DNA from 3 places in the Streptomyces sp. NPDC021356 genome. Region 2 is predicted to be linked to each of the others. Evidence: riboswitches for the same ligand, from Rfam matches in the RefSeq annotation. Region 2 holds a riboswitch; each other region holds the start of a gene.
The links. Region 2 has a riboswitch for cobalamin ahead of AB0G56_RS16030 (ribonucleoside-diphosphate reductase subunit alpha). Riboswitches for the same ligand answer to the same signal wherever they lie in the genome.
Positions count from the first base shown of each region.

Region 1: another riboswitch for cobalamin. It lies ahead of AB0G56_RS02480 (cobalamin biosynthesis protein); the one in region 2 lies ahead of AB0G56_RS16030 (ribonucleoside-diphosphate reductase subunit alpha).
Region 3: another riboswitch for cobalamin. It lies ahead of AB0G56_RS01955 ((2Fe-2S) ferredoxin domain-containing protein); the one in region 2 lies ahead of AB0G56_RS16030 (ribonucleoside-diphosphate reductase subunit alpha).

Region 1 is NZ_JBFACU010000002.1:66,731-70,934, forward strand. It holds gene AB0G56_RS02465 (class II aldolase/adducin family protein) at 1-216, opposite strand, end outside; gene AB0G56_RS02470 (inorganic phosphate transporter) at 383-1,684, shown strand; gene AB0G56_RS02475 (hypothetical protein) at 1,733-1,954, shown strand; cobalamin riboswitch at 2,229-2,373, shown strand; gene AB0G56_RS02480 (cobalamin biosynthesis protein) at 2,471-3,424, shown strand; gene AB0G56_RS02485 (cobyric acid synthase) at 3,421-4,204, shown strand, end outside.
Region 2 is NZ_JBFACU010000010.1:186,733-190,936, reverse strand. It holds gene AB0G56_RS16030 (ribonucleoside-diphosphate reductase subunit alpha) at 1-1,871, opposite strand, end outside; cobalamin riboswitch at 1,993-2,159, opposite strand; gene AB0G56_RS16025 (GNAT family N-acetyltransferase) at 2,213-2,719, opposite strand; gene mctP (monocarboxylate uptake permease MctP) at 2,795-4,204, opposite strand, start outside.
Region 3 is NZ_JBFACU010000001.1:435,812-440,015, reverse strand. It holds gene glgX (glycogen debranching protein GlgX) at 1-133, opposite strand, end outside; gene AB0G56_RS01965 (SDR family oxidoreductase) at 198-914, opposite strand; gene AB0G56_RS01960 (NDP-sugar synthase) at 950-2,290, opposite strand; cobalamin riboswitch at 2,459-2,582, shown strand; gene AB0G56_RS01955 ((2Fe-2S) ferredoxin domain-containing protein) at 2,643-3,041, shown strand; gene AB0G56_RS01950 (amidohydrolase) at 3,120-4,204, opposite strand, start outside.

The DNA of each region.
Region 1 (4,204 bases), on a different contig from region 2:
GGCGGTGGCCACCAGGTCGCGCCACGCGCGGCGCTCGTCTTCCCGGGGCTCGCGTGGCGCTCGGGGCTCGTGTGACTCCTGGCGCTCAGGGGGCTCATGGGACCACTCGGAGGGCTCACGGGACCCGCGTGACCCCTGCGGCCCGCGCACCGCCTGTGCTTCCCGCGGCTCCCGCGCGTCCCTCGTGTTTCCTGTGTCCCGCTGCTGTTCGGCCATGCGGCGATCCTGCCAGCCGTCTGCCGGAGCGCCGGGCCGCCCGGCCCGCGGACGGGAGGGAAGCCAGGAGAACCGGACACCGCCGCGACCGTCCCAGTTCATCTTCCGTTCACCCGGGTTACCTACGTTCGACGAGCCAATGACGCTCGAACGATTGCCTGGGTAAATGGAAAGCTTCTCGCTGATCCTCGCGATTGTGGTGGTTACCGCACTCGCGTTCGATTTCACGAACGGTTTCCACGACACCGCCAACGCGATGGCCACCACCATCTCCACCGGCGCACTCAAGCCCAAGGTCGCGGTGGCCATGTCCGCCGTGCTCAACCTGGTGGGCGCGTTCCTCTCCGTCGAGGTCGCCAACACGATCTCCAAGGGTCTCGTCGACGAGACCGGCATCCGCCCCGAGGTCATCTTCGCCGCACTGGTCGGAGCGATCCTCTGGAATCTGCTGACCTGGCTGGTCGGACTCCCGTCCAGCTCCTCCCACGCCCTCCTGGGCGGTCTGATCGGCGCCACCATCGCCTCGGCCGGCGTCGGCGCCGTGCACGGCGACGTCCTGATCACCAAGGTCATGCTCCCGGCGGTCGCCGCCCCCGTCGTGGCGGGCGTCGCCGCGGTGGCCGCGACCCGGCTGTCGTACACGATCGGCCGGAAGACGGAGGGCAAGGCGGCCGAGAAGGGCCACCGGGTCGGACAGATCGCCTCTGCCGGGCTCGTCTCGCTGGCGCACGGCACCAACGACGCGCAGAAGACGATGGGCATCATCACCCTCGCCCTGATCGCCGGCGGCGCCATCGCCCCCGGCTCCAACCCTCCCACCTGGGTCATCCTCTCCGCGGGCCTCGCCATCGCGCTGGGCACCTACATCGGCGGCTGGCGCATCATCCGCACCATGGGCACCGGCCTGACCGACCTCCAGCCGCAGCAGGGCTTCGCCGCCCAGACCAGTGCGGCGGCGGCCATCCTGGCCTCCTCCCACCTGGGCTTCTCGCTCTCCACCACCCATGTGGTGTCGGGCTCGGTGATGGGCGCGGGCCTCGGCCGCAAGGGCGGCGTGGTCCGCTGGTCCACCGCGGGCCGCATGGCCGTCGCCTGGGTGCTCACCCTGCCGGCCGCGGCGGTGGTCGGCGCGGGCGCGGAGGCCGTCACCGGCCTCGGTGACTGGGGCACCGCGCTCGTCGCCGTGTTCCTGGTGGCCGCGAGCGCAGCGATCTGGAAGATCTCCCGCCGCCAGGTCGTCGACCACACGAACGTCGCCCCGGCCACGCCCGCCACGGGCGCGACCGCGGCCGAGGAGCCGGCCGGTGTGGTGACCCAGGCGATCGCCGCCGTCTCCCCGCCTCCGGCGGCACCTGTGCCGGACGGCCTGACGGCCACCATCCCCGCTCCGGCGTCCGCGCTCGGCGCGGTGCCGGCGCCTCCCGCGAGCCCGGCGACGGCGGCGTCCCCGCCCGCCGCGGCGGTCTGACGCCCGCCCCTCCACCCGGTTATCGAGCATCGAGAAAGCAGCTTCGACATGAAGATCGACTGGGCAGCCCTCGGCTCCGTCTTCGGCGTCAGCCTCGTGGTCACCGTCGGCCTGGTGGCCCTGTTCACCCTCGGCATCGCGGGCCTGTCCCGCCGGGAGGCGGCGTCGACCCGCGGCGATTCGGCCGCGGCCGCGACCGCCGGCGCGTATGCGTGTTTCGCCCTGTGTGCGGCAGCCGTCGCCTACGGAATCTCCCTGATTCTGGGCTGACAACGATTCTGGGCTGACGAGAGGAAACGCCCTGGCCACAGGGGGCGCGTGGTCACGCCTCGCACCTTCTGCACCAACCCCCGTAAGCCCTTCTGGGGCGCTTACGGGGGTTTTTGCCGCATTCGGCTCGCCTTCGGGAGCTCAACCGAGAGGCGTCTTCCTCGCTTCACCGCGCGGAAAGAGGCCGAAAGCAGCCGTTTCAAGTCACTGACCGTGTGTCAGGGCTATGAGCCTCGGCACACCACCCCACCGCAGGTCAACGGCAAGTTGACGGCTGTTCCGGAGGCGTGGTGGACTTCCGGGGCCATGTACGGCGGCAGAAGAGGAAGCCGGTGCGAATCCGGCGCGGTCCCGCCACTGTCACCGGGGACGAACACCCCCGGGAGCCAGGAACTCTCTCCGCCGGTCTCGTCGAACCAGGGCGCGGACACCCTGAGTGAGGACCCATCGCCATGCGCGGCTGCCGACCGAGGTTCATCAGCGACTTCCTGACCGACCCCGCGGCCGGCTGACCCAGTGGGTGCCGATCGCGTCTTCGCGTACGGTGCCGCCGCCGGCCTCCTCGGTGACCTGCTCCTCGGCGATCCCCGCCGTGGGCATCCGGTCGCCGTGTTCGGGCGGGCCGCGGGCGCCGTGGAACGTGTGCTGTGGCGGGACCACCGCGGACGGGGCGCGCTCCACACCGCAGTGTGCGCCGGTGGCGCCGTCGCACTGGGGGCCGCCGCGGCCCGCGCCGTCCGCTCCTCCCCCACCGGCTCCGTCCTGCTGACCGGCGCCGCCACCTGGGCCGTCGTCGGCGGTACTTCGCTCGCCCGCGAGGCGGGCGCCATCGGGCGGGCGCTCAGGTCGGGTGACGTCGAGGCCGCCCGGGCGCGGCTGCCGCACCTGTGCGGGCGCGATCCGCAGGCCCTGGACGCCGACGGGATCGCCCGCGCGGTCGTCGAGTCGGTCGCCGAGAACACCTCGGACGCGGTGGTGGGTGCGCTCACCTGGGGCGCCCTCGCGGGCGTGCCGGGCCTCCTCGGCTTCCGGGCCGTCAACACCCTGGACGCCATGGTCGGTCACAAGTCACCGCGGTACCGGCGCTACGGGTGGGCCTCCGCCCGGCTCGACGACGTGGCGGGCTGGCCCGGTGCCCGGCTGACCGCTGTCCTGGCCACCGTGGCAGGGGGCGACCCGCGGGGGGCCGTACGGGCCTGGCGCGCCGACGCCGCCCGGCATCCGAGTCCCAACGCGGGGCCGGTGGAGGCGTCCTTCGCGGGGGCGCTCGGTGTGCGCCTGGGCGGCACGTTGTCGTACGGGGGGCGGGTGGAGCACCGGCCGGTGCTCAACGGCCGAGGGCGCGCCGTCCAGGTGGGCGACGTCGACCGGGCCGTACGGCTCTCACGGCGCGTGAGCTGGCTCGCGCTCGGCACGTGCGCCGCCGCGAAGCTGCTGTGCAACCGTCTGACGAAGGGACGTACGTCATGAGCAGCGGTCGGGGCGGCGGTCTGCTCGTCGCCGGGACCACCTCCGACGCCGGGAAGAGCGTCGTGACCGCCGGGATCTGCCGGTGGCTGGTGCGACAGGGCGTCAAAGTGGCGCCGTTCAAGGCGCAGAACATGTCCCTCAACTCGTTCGTCACGCGGGAGGGCGCCGAGATCGGGCGGGCGCAGGCCATGCAGGCGCAGGCCTGCCGGATCGAGCCGACCGCGCTGATGAACCCGGTGCTGCTCAAGCCGGGCGGCGAGCAGAGCAGCCAGATCGTGCTGCTGGGCCGGCCGGTGGGCGAGATGAGCGCCCGCGGCTACCACGGCGGACGCCAGCGGCAGTTGCTGGGGACCGTCCTGGACTGCCTGACCGAGCTGCGGGACGCCTACGACGCGGTGATCTGCGAGGGGGCGGGCAGCCCGGCCGAGATCAACCTGCGCCGGACCGACATCGTCAACATGGGGATCGCACGGGGCGCCGGGCTGCCCGTGGTCGTCGTCGGCGACATCGACCGCGGCGGTGTCTTCGCCTCCTTCTTCGGTACCGTCGCCCTGCTGGCCCCGGCGGACCAGGAGCTGGTCGCCGGGTTCCTGGTCAACAAGTTCCGGGGTGACGTCTCGCTGCTGGAGCCCGGCATCGACATGCTGCGCGGGCTCACCGGCCGGCGGACGTACGGGGTGCTGCCCTTCCGGCACGGGCTCGGCATCGACGAGGAGGACGGCCTGAGGGTGTCACTGCGGGGCGCCGTACGGGAGTCCGCGGTCGCGCCGCCGGTCGGTG
Region 2 (4,204 bases):
TCGATGCACTCGTAGACGCCCGCGATGGAGGCGATGGTGGCGGTCGGCGCGATCGCCAGCAGCAGCGAGTTGCGCATGCCGACGGCGGCGATCCGCTCGCGCAGGGCCGCCCAGCGCTCGGGCCAGGCGAGGTCCACATCGTAGTGGTCGGGGTGCAGCACACCACGGGCGGCGCGGGTCTTCTCCCAGGCGGGCAGCGGGGCGTTCCGTTCGGCGAGGTCGGCGGAGGCCTCGTAGGCGGCGAGCATGATCCGCTCGGCGATCCGGGTCGACAGCGCCTTCGCCTCGGGCGAGTCGAAGGGCAGCCGCAGTTTGAAGAAGACGTCCTGGAGGCCCATCGCGCCCAGGCCCACCGGCCGCCACCGGGCGTTGGAGCGGCCGGCCTGCTCGGTCGGGTAGAAGTTGATGTCGACGACCCGGTCCAGGAAGGTGACGGCCGTGCGGACGGTCTCGTCCAGCCGCTCCCAGTCGAGGTCCCCGCGCTCGGGGTCGGCGAAGGCGCCGAGGTTGACGGAGCCGAGGTTGCAGACCGCCGTCTCGCCGTCGTCGGTGACCTCCAGGATCTCCGTGCAGAGGTTCGAGGAGTGGATGACGTGGCCCGGCTCGGCCGTCTGGTTGGCGGTGCGGTTGGCGGCGTCCTTGAAGGTCATCCAGCCGTTGCCGGTCTGCGCGAGGGTGCGCATCATCCGGCCGTACAGCTCACGGGCGGGCAGGGTCTTCTTCGCGAGGCCGGCCGCCTCTGCCGCGCGGTAGGCCGCGTCGAACTCCTCGCCCCACAGGTCCACCAGTTGAGGCACGTCGGCCGGGGAGAACAGCGACCACTGCCCGTCGGCGTCGACGCGGCGCATGAACTCGTCCGGGATCCAGTGCGCCAGGTTCAGGTTGTGGGTGCGGCGCGCGTCCTCGCCGGTGTTGTCGCGCAGCTCCAGGAACTCCTCGATGTCCGAGTGCCAGGTCTCCAGGTAGACGGCCGCCGCGCCCTTGCGCCGGCCGCCCTGGTTCACGGCGGCCACCGACGCGTCGAGGGTCTTCAGGAACGGGACGATGCCGTTGGAGTGCCCGTTGGTGCCGCGGATCAGCGAGCCGCGCGAGCGGACGCGGGAGTAGGCGATGCCGATGCCGCCGGCGTGCTTGGAGAGCCGGGCCACCTGGTGGTAGCGGTCGTAGATGCTGTCCAGCTCGTCCTTGGGGGAGTCGAGCAGGTAGCAGGAGGACATCTGGGGGTGGCGGGTGCCGGAGTTGAAGAGCGTGGGGGAGGAGGGGAGGTAGTCGAGGCGGCTCATGAGCCCGTGGAGCGCGGCGACTTCGTCGACGGCCCGGGGGCTGTCGTCCTCGGCGAGACCGCTGGCCACCCGCAGCATGAAGTGCTGAGGGGTCTCGATCACCTTGCGGGTGATCGGGTGCCGCAGGAGGTAGCGGCTGTGCAGGGTGCGCAGCCCGAAGTAGCCGAAGCGGTCGTCGGCGGCCGGGTCGGCCAGCGCGTCCAGGCGGGCGGCGTGCAGGCGGACGAACGCGGCGGTCCGGTCGGCGATCAGTCCCTCGCGGTGGCCCGTGGCCACCGACTCGGTGAAGGACGTGACGCCCTGCGAGGCGGCCTCGGCGCGGATGGAGAGCGTGAGCAGACGGGCGGCCAGCCGCGAGTAGGCGGGGTCCTCGGAGATGAGTCCGGCCGCCGCCTCGGTGGCCAGCTCCCGCAGCTCCGCCTCGTCGGCGTGCGCCGACCGGCCGCGCAGCGCGGCGGCGGCGACCCGGCCGGGGTCGGCGTCGGGGAGGTCGGCGGTCAGCTCGGTCAGGGTCCGCAGCAGCGCGGCACCGGGACCGTCGTTCTCCAGGCCCGTGGCTGAGGCCGGATCGGCTGGCGCGATGGTCACTTGGGGCTCTCCCTCGCTCGGCACGGGGCCTCGCCGAGGGCAGGGGGCAGCACACGAGCGCACACGGCGCCGCGTCCACCGGCCCATTCCACGAGGCCCGGACGTCAGGCACCCGGACCGGACGGCCGGGCGCACTGTCGGCAGGTCCTCGGACTGACGCTCGTACACGGCCTTGAGGGCATACGTGACGAGTACACCGTTGCGGGACAGTTCCGGATTCGCACCGGATTCCCCTGCGACGACAGCGAGCATGAGCATACATCTTGTGCCGGGGGCGGAAGTCACCCCCATATGTTGTGCCTGCGGTGTGTCGCGTCGACTGCGGAGGGTGTCAGTCGCTGTCAGAGTGCCAACGCGTAGGTGAGCAGCGTGATGTCGTCCAGGTCCGGCAGCGGGTTCCAGTCCCGCTGCGGGGTGCGGACGAACCCCAGGCGCTCGTAGAGGCGGTGGGCGGCGTGCATGGTGCGCTGGGTGGACAGCACGAGGCGCGCACAGCCCTCGGTGGCCCGCGCCCGGTCCAGGCAGGCCCGCACCAGCGCCTCGCCCGCGCCCCGGCCGCGTGCGGCGCGCGCGACCGCGAGCATGCGTATCTCGGCCTCGCCGGGTCCGGCGATGTCGGCCATGGCGCCGCCGGACGGCACGAACGCGACCCCGCCGAGCACCGCTTCGTCCGCCACGGCCACCAGCACCTCGGCGGCGGCCGCGCGCTTGGCGACGTCCCTCAGCTCGCTCAGGTAGGGGTCGCTCTCCCCGAAGTCCAGCAGCCCGTCCTGGAGATAGGCCTGGGCGGTGATCTCACCGAGGGTGCCGTACTCGCCGGGCTCGGCCGGCCTGATCGCGAGGTCCATGGGGCCGAGTGTGCCGCACGGGTACGACAGCGGGCCGCCGGTCTTCCCGGCGGCCCGTGCCCTGGGTCCGGCAGCTCAGTGGGCGCTGCCCGCCGTGGCCGGCGGGAGTTCGACCGCGACGCCGGGGTCGCCCGCGTCGGCGGTGTAGTCCTGCGGGCTGGTCTCGTCGACGCCCTCGGGGGCCTTCAGCGCCTTCAGGACGAAGGTCAGGACGACGGAGACGACGACGTTCAGGGCGAACGCCGTCATGCCGATGTAGCCGATCTCGCCGATGCCCGGGATCTCCTTGGCCGAGCCGCCGAAGTGCTTCTGCGTCGGCGAGGCGACCCCGTAGGCCGCGACCGTGCCGTAGACCATGCCGACGGCCCAGCCGGCCAGCAGTGCCCAGCGGTGGAACCAGCGGGTGAACAGGCCCCCCACCAGGGCCGGGAAGGTCTGCAGGATCCAGATGCCGCCCAGCAACTGGAAGTTGATCGCCACGGTCTTGTCCATGGTCAGGACGAAGACCAGCGCGCCCACCTTCACCAGCAGCGAGACCAGCTTGGAGACCCGGGTCTCCTGCTCGGCCGTCGCGTCCGGCTTGATGAAGTCCTTGTAGATGTTGCGGGTGAACAGGTTCGCGGCCGCGATCGACATGATCGCCGCCGGGACCAGCGCCCCGATGCCGATCGCCGCGAAGGCGATGCCGGTGAACCAGTCCGGGAACATGTCCTCGAACAGCTGCGGAATGGCCAGCTGCCCGTTCTGGACCTTCACGCCCGCCGCGATCGCCATGAAGCCCAGCAGCGCCAGCAGGCCCAGCATCAGCGAGTACAGCGGCAGGATCGTGGTGTTGCGGCGGATCACCTCACGGCTGCGCGAGGACAGCGTGGCGGTGATCGAGTGCGGGTACATGAACAGGGCGAGCGCGGAGCCGAGGGCGAGGGTGGCGTAGGTCCACTGGCTCGCTTCTCCGGGCACGACCGCGCCGCGTGGTTTGCCGGTGGCCGGATTCGTCTGGCTGAACGCGTGGGCGGCCTTGGCGAAGATGTCGTCGAAGCCGCCCAGCTTGATCGGGATGTAGATGATCGCGACCGTGATGACGATGTAGATGAGCGCGTCCTTGACGAACGCGATCAGCGCCGGGGCGCGCAGACCCGAGGAGTACGTGTACGCCGCCAGCACGCCGAAGGCGATCAGCAGCGGCAGGTCCTTCACGAACCAGTTGGTGTTCTCGCCGCCGCCCACGCCCATCACGTCGAGCACCGCCTGGATGCCGACCAGTTGGAGCGCGATGTACGGCATGGTGGCGAGGATGCCGGTGAGGGCGACCGCCAGGGACAGGCCCTTGGACCCGAACCGGCCGCGCACGAAGTCCGACGTCGTCACGTACCCGTGCTTGTGCGAGACCGACCACAGCCGCGGCAGGAAGGTGAAGATCAGCGGGTAGACCAGGATCGTGTACGGCACCGCGAAGAACCCGGCCGCGCCGGTCGCGTAGATCGC
Region 3 (4,204 bases), on a different contig from region 2:
CGCACTTGTCGAAGAGCAGCAGGTCGACACGGGTGGCGTGCTCCGAGAAGACGGAGAAGTTGACTCCGCCGTCGACGACGGTGGAACCCAGAGGCTGGGGGCGTCCCGCCGAGATCTGCGGCGCCTCGGTCATGGTGGTCTCCGGTTTCGCGTCAAGGGGGGCGTGCACGTGCCGTGGTGAGGAGGGGCCGAGGTGTTCAGGCCGGGGCGTGCAGCGGGACGGACTCGTCCGCGCTGAGCCCGCCGAACAGTTCCTCCCAGTCACCGGGAGGGCTGCCCGCGCCGTTGCGCATCTCGAAGGTGAGTCCCTTCGCGGACGGGCAGTACAGGGCCTGCACACAGGCCTCGGCCACGTCCTGGAGGGCTACGTAGCCGTCCCTGCGGTCGCCCTGTTCCAGGTGGACGCGGCCGTCGTCGGCGAGTTCGGCCCGGTCGGTCAGCCAGCCGGGGCGGACGATCGTGTAGTCCAGCCCGGAGGCGCGGACCGCGTTCTCCCCGGCCAGCCGCCAGTCGAGCATCCGTCCGTAGGCGTTCATCGGGTGCTCGGGCCGGGTCACGTGCCGCTGGCTGACGAGCACGAACTGGGCACGCCCGAAACCGTCCTGGAGCGAGAGCGCGTCCAGCGTGTGGAGCACACCGGCGTGCAGTGTGCTCTGCGGGCTGTCGGGCCCCGCTGTGTCGGTGCCGGGCTCCACGGTGTAGACGACGGCGGAGCAGCCGTTCAGCGGGGTGAGCAGGGACTCGGGATCGCGGACGTCACCGAGGAAGAACTGGGCACGCGGCGGCAGATGGCGGCGGGCGCGCTGCTGACTGCGGCCGATGACGCGGACGGTCTCACCACGGTCGAGAAGCTTGCGGGTGACGATCCGTCCGACCCGGCCGGTGCCGCCGATCACGGCGATGGCAGTGTTCACGTGAGCCTCTCTCGAAGAGGTGCGGCGGGTGTGGATCACACCCACTGCAGGATGTCGTCCGAGCTGGTGAGCTGGGTTCCGCTGGGCACTCCGGAGACGGCCGGCACACGCAGTCGCGGGTAGACGCTGACGCCCGAGAGCCGGGTTCCCGACCACAACCGGGCGCCGTCGCCCACGGCGGACAGGGCTTCGAGCCGCACCGGGGCGCGGGCGTCGGAGTGCACCTGCACCATCGGGCCCACGTAGGAGTCGCTGATGTGCGCGTAGGCACCGATGACGGCGGAGTCGCCGAGCACACTGCCCTCGACGTGGACGCCCTCGTGCAGGTCGACGCCGTCCCCGACGTCGGTGGCGCGCAGCCGCACACCCGCGCCGATCTCGACGTGCCGGCCGATGCGCACCCCCGGTCCGATGACGACGCTGCCCTCGGCGATCTTCTGGGCGAGTGTGGTGCCGGTGATGTGGTCCTTGGAGCGCAGGCTGGACTCGTGGACCCAGTAACGCGGGTCGGTGCTGAGCGGGGCGCCCAGGGCGCGGTCCATCTGCGGGTACAGGCCGCTGAGCGCGTCGCTGAGCGTGCCCAGGTAGTCGTGGATGTTGCCGAGGTCGCCCAGGCGCGCGATGGGTTCGACGGCCACCGGGTGACCGAGGCCGACGAGGCGGGGGAGCAGGTCGTTGCCCCAGTCGAGGCGCTGCTGGGCGAGGCGGATGAGCTCGGGGGTGCGCGCGGCCAGTCTGAGGCGGGCGCAGTCGATGAGGTACATCCCGGCGTTGGTGGCCAGCGTGCGCGGCCCCTGCGGCTGGGTGATCTCGGGGAACTCCCGCTCGATGACGGGCAGTCGGGGCTTCTCCAGGAATCCGCAGACCAGGCGCTGCGCGGTGGTGCGCATGACGCCGTACTTGCCGGCGATCTCCTCGGGGGTGCGGGGCACGGCGGCCACGGTGACCACCGCGTCGGTGTCCCGCTGGGCGGCGAGCAGCTTCTCCAGCGAGAACTCGAACAGCGAGTCGACGGGGAGGACGAGCGCGGTCCCCGTCAGGTTCCACTGCTCCAGGTTGTGCAGGGTGGCCGCGCCCGATCCCACGTTGTACGGGTCGAAGCGGGCCCGCGAGTAGTCGATCTCGACTCCGTACCGCTCGCCGTGGCCCAGCACCAGCTTGATCTGGCTGCGGTTCTCCACGCCTTGCGCCACTACGTAGAAACGGCGTATGCCCTGGTCGCGGCAGGCCTCGACGATCCACTCGATGAGCGGCCTGCCGGCGAACGGGATGAGCGCCTTGCTGCGGATGTAGTCGGCGGACTGCAGGGTGATGGGCTTCGCCCGTTCACCCCGCCCGCCGGCCAGGATGATGCCGACTGTGCTGTCGTCCCCCATCGCCTGTTCCGCCTTCCGAGCCGACTTGTCGATGCAATGATTCAACAACGTGTGTCATGTCAAGTCAAGTGACTTGTCATTTACGCTGGTTGGCGGGGATGACACGCAGTCAGGCGGAATCGGGGAGGGGGTGCGATGATGACCGGCGACATTGGGCGACGGCGGTCCGAGGAAGCCGGTGCGAATCCGGCGCGGTCCCGCCACTGTGACCGGTGAGCGAGTTCCGGCGCGCCACCGCCCCCGCACGGGGTGGGAAGGCGGGAGGAGCGGCGATCCGGGAGCCAGGAGACTCACGCGGTCGCCCCCTCACGGAGCACCGGGGCGGATCTCCCCGGGAGGGGAGTGGCGCGACGTGCCGGGACAGCCGACGGCGGACACATCGGACACGGCCGGGACGGGAGGCGGTACGGCGCCGTGCCGTGTCGTCGTGTGCCGGGACTGCTGCTGCGGCAGCCCCAGGATTCCCGGAGTCGACCACGCGGCCCAGACCGCGCGGCTGCGGTCACGGGTGCCGGTGCGGATCTCCGCATGCCTCGACGTGTGCGACCAGGCCAACGTCATGGTCGTCCAGCCGTCCGCCGCGGGCCGGGCCGCCGGCGGACGACCCCTCTGGCTCGGGCTCGTCAACGACGCCGACGCGACGGAGGACATCGTCGCGTGGGTGCGTGCCGGCGGGCCCGGGGTGGCTCCCCGGCCGGACATCCTCGGCCTGTACGCCTTCACCCCACCGCGACGCCGCGGCGATTCCTGAGCGCCGCACTACGGACCGCCGGTTCCGCGAGCCTTTCGGGGCCTGCGCCGCGTCAGCCTTCCCCGTTCCTGTGCCGCGTCAGCCTTCCCCGTTCCTGTGCCGCGCCCACGCCCGCTCGCGCAGGTCCGCGCTGAGCAGCACGTCCGCGGCCGTGCACGCCAGCGCGCCGGTCACGGCGACGAGCACGTCACGGGCGCGCGGCGAGGCGGCGGCCGCGGCGAACTCGGGGGTGTGGTCGGACCCGTCGTCCATGATCGCTACGAACGGATGGATGGCCGGCACACGTGTGCTCACGTTGCCGATGTCCGACGAGCCCAGCTGGACACCCGGCACGGGCGGGGTCAGCGTGATCCCGGCCCGTGCCAGGTGCCCGGTGAACCGGTCGGACAGCACGCCGCTGTCGCGGAAGTGCTCGTAGCGGGGTGTGGCGCGCTCGGTCTCGGCCCTGGTGCCCGTGGCCAGCGCCACGCCCTCGGCGCAGGTGCGCAACCGGCCGGTCAGTTCCTCCAGCGCCCCGGTCGTGGCCGCCCGCAGACCGAACAGCCCCTGCGCGTACTCCGGCACGATGTTGGTGGCCGTACCCCCGTCGGTGATGATGCCCTGGACGTGCGAGGCCGCGGGCAGGCGCCGGCCCAGTTGGGCCAGGACGTTGAACAGCTCGATCAGCGCCGCGAGCGCGTCGACGCCCTCGGTCGGGTTGCCGGTGGGGTGCGCGGCGCGCCCGTGGAACGCGACCCGGTACTGCACCTGTGCGGTCAGCGGCGCCCGCGACCAGCTGTACACACCGGGGTGGAACATCAGCGCGGCGTCGACACCGTCGAACACCCCGGCCTCCACCTCCGCGGCCTTCCCTCCGCCGCCCTCCTCGGCCGGGGTGCCGACCGCCAGCACGCTGCCGGCCGAGCCGCCGAGCACGGCGTCGACCGCGAGCGCAGCGCCCAGGCCGGCGGCGGCGATGAGGTTGTGCCCGCAGGCGTGACCGAGGCCGGGCAGGGCGTCGTACTCCAGCGGCAGCGCCACGACGGGGCGGCCCTGACCCGAGCGGGCCGTGAACGCGGTGGGCATCCCCGCCACCCCGCGCTCCACCGCGAAACCGGCCTCCTCCAGCCGGCCCGTGAGCAGGGCCGCGGCCCGGTGCTCGGCGAACGCGCCCTCCGGATCGG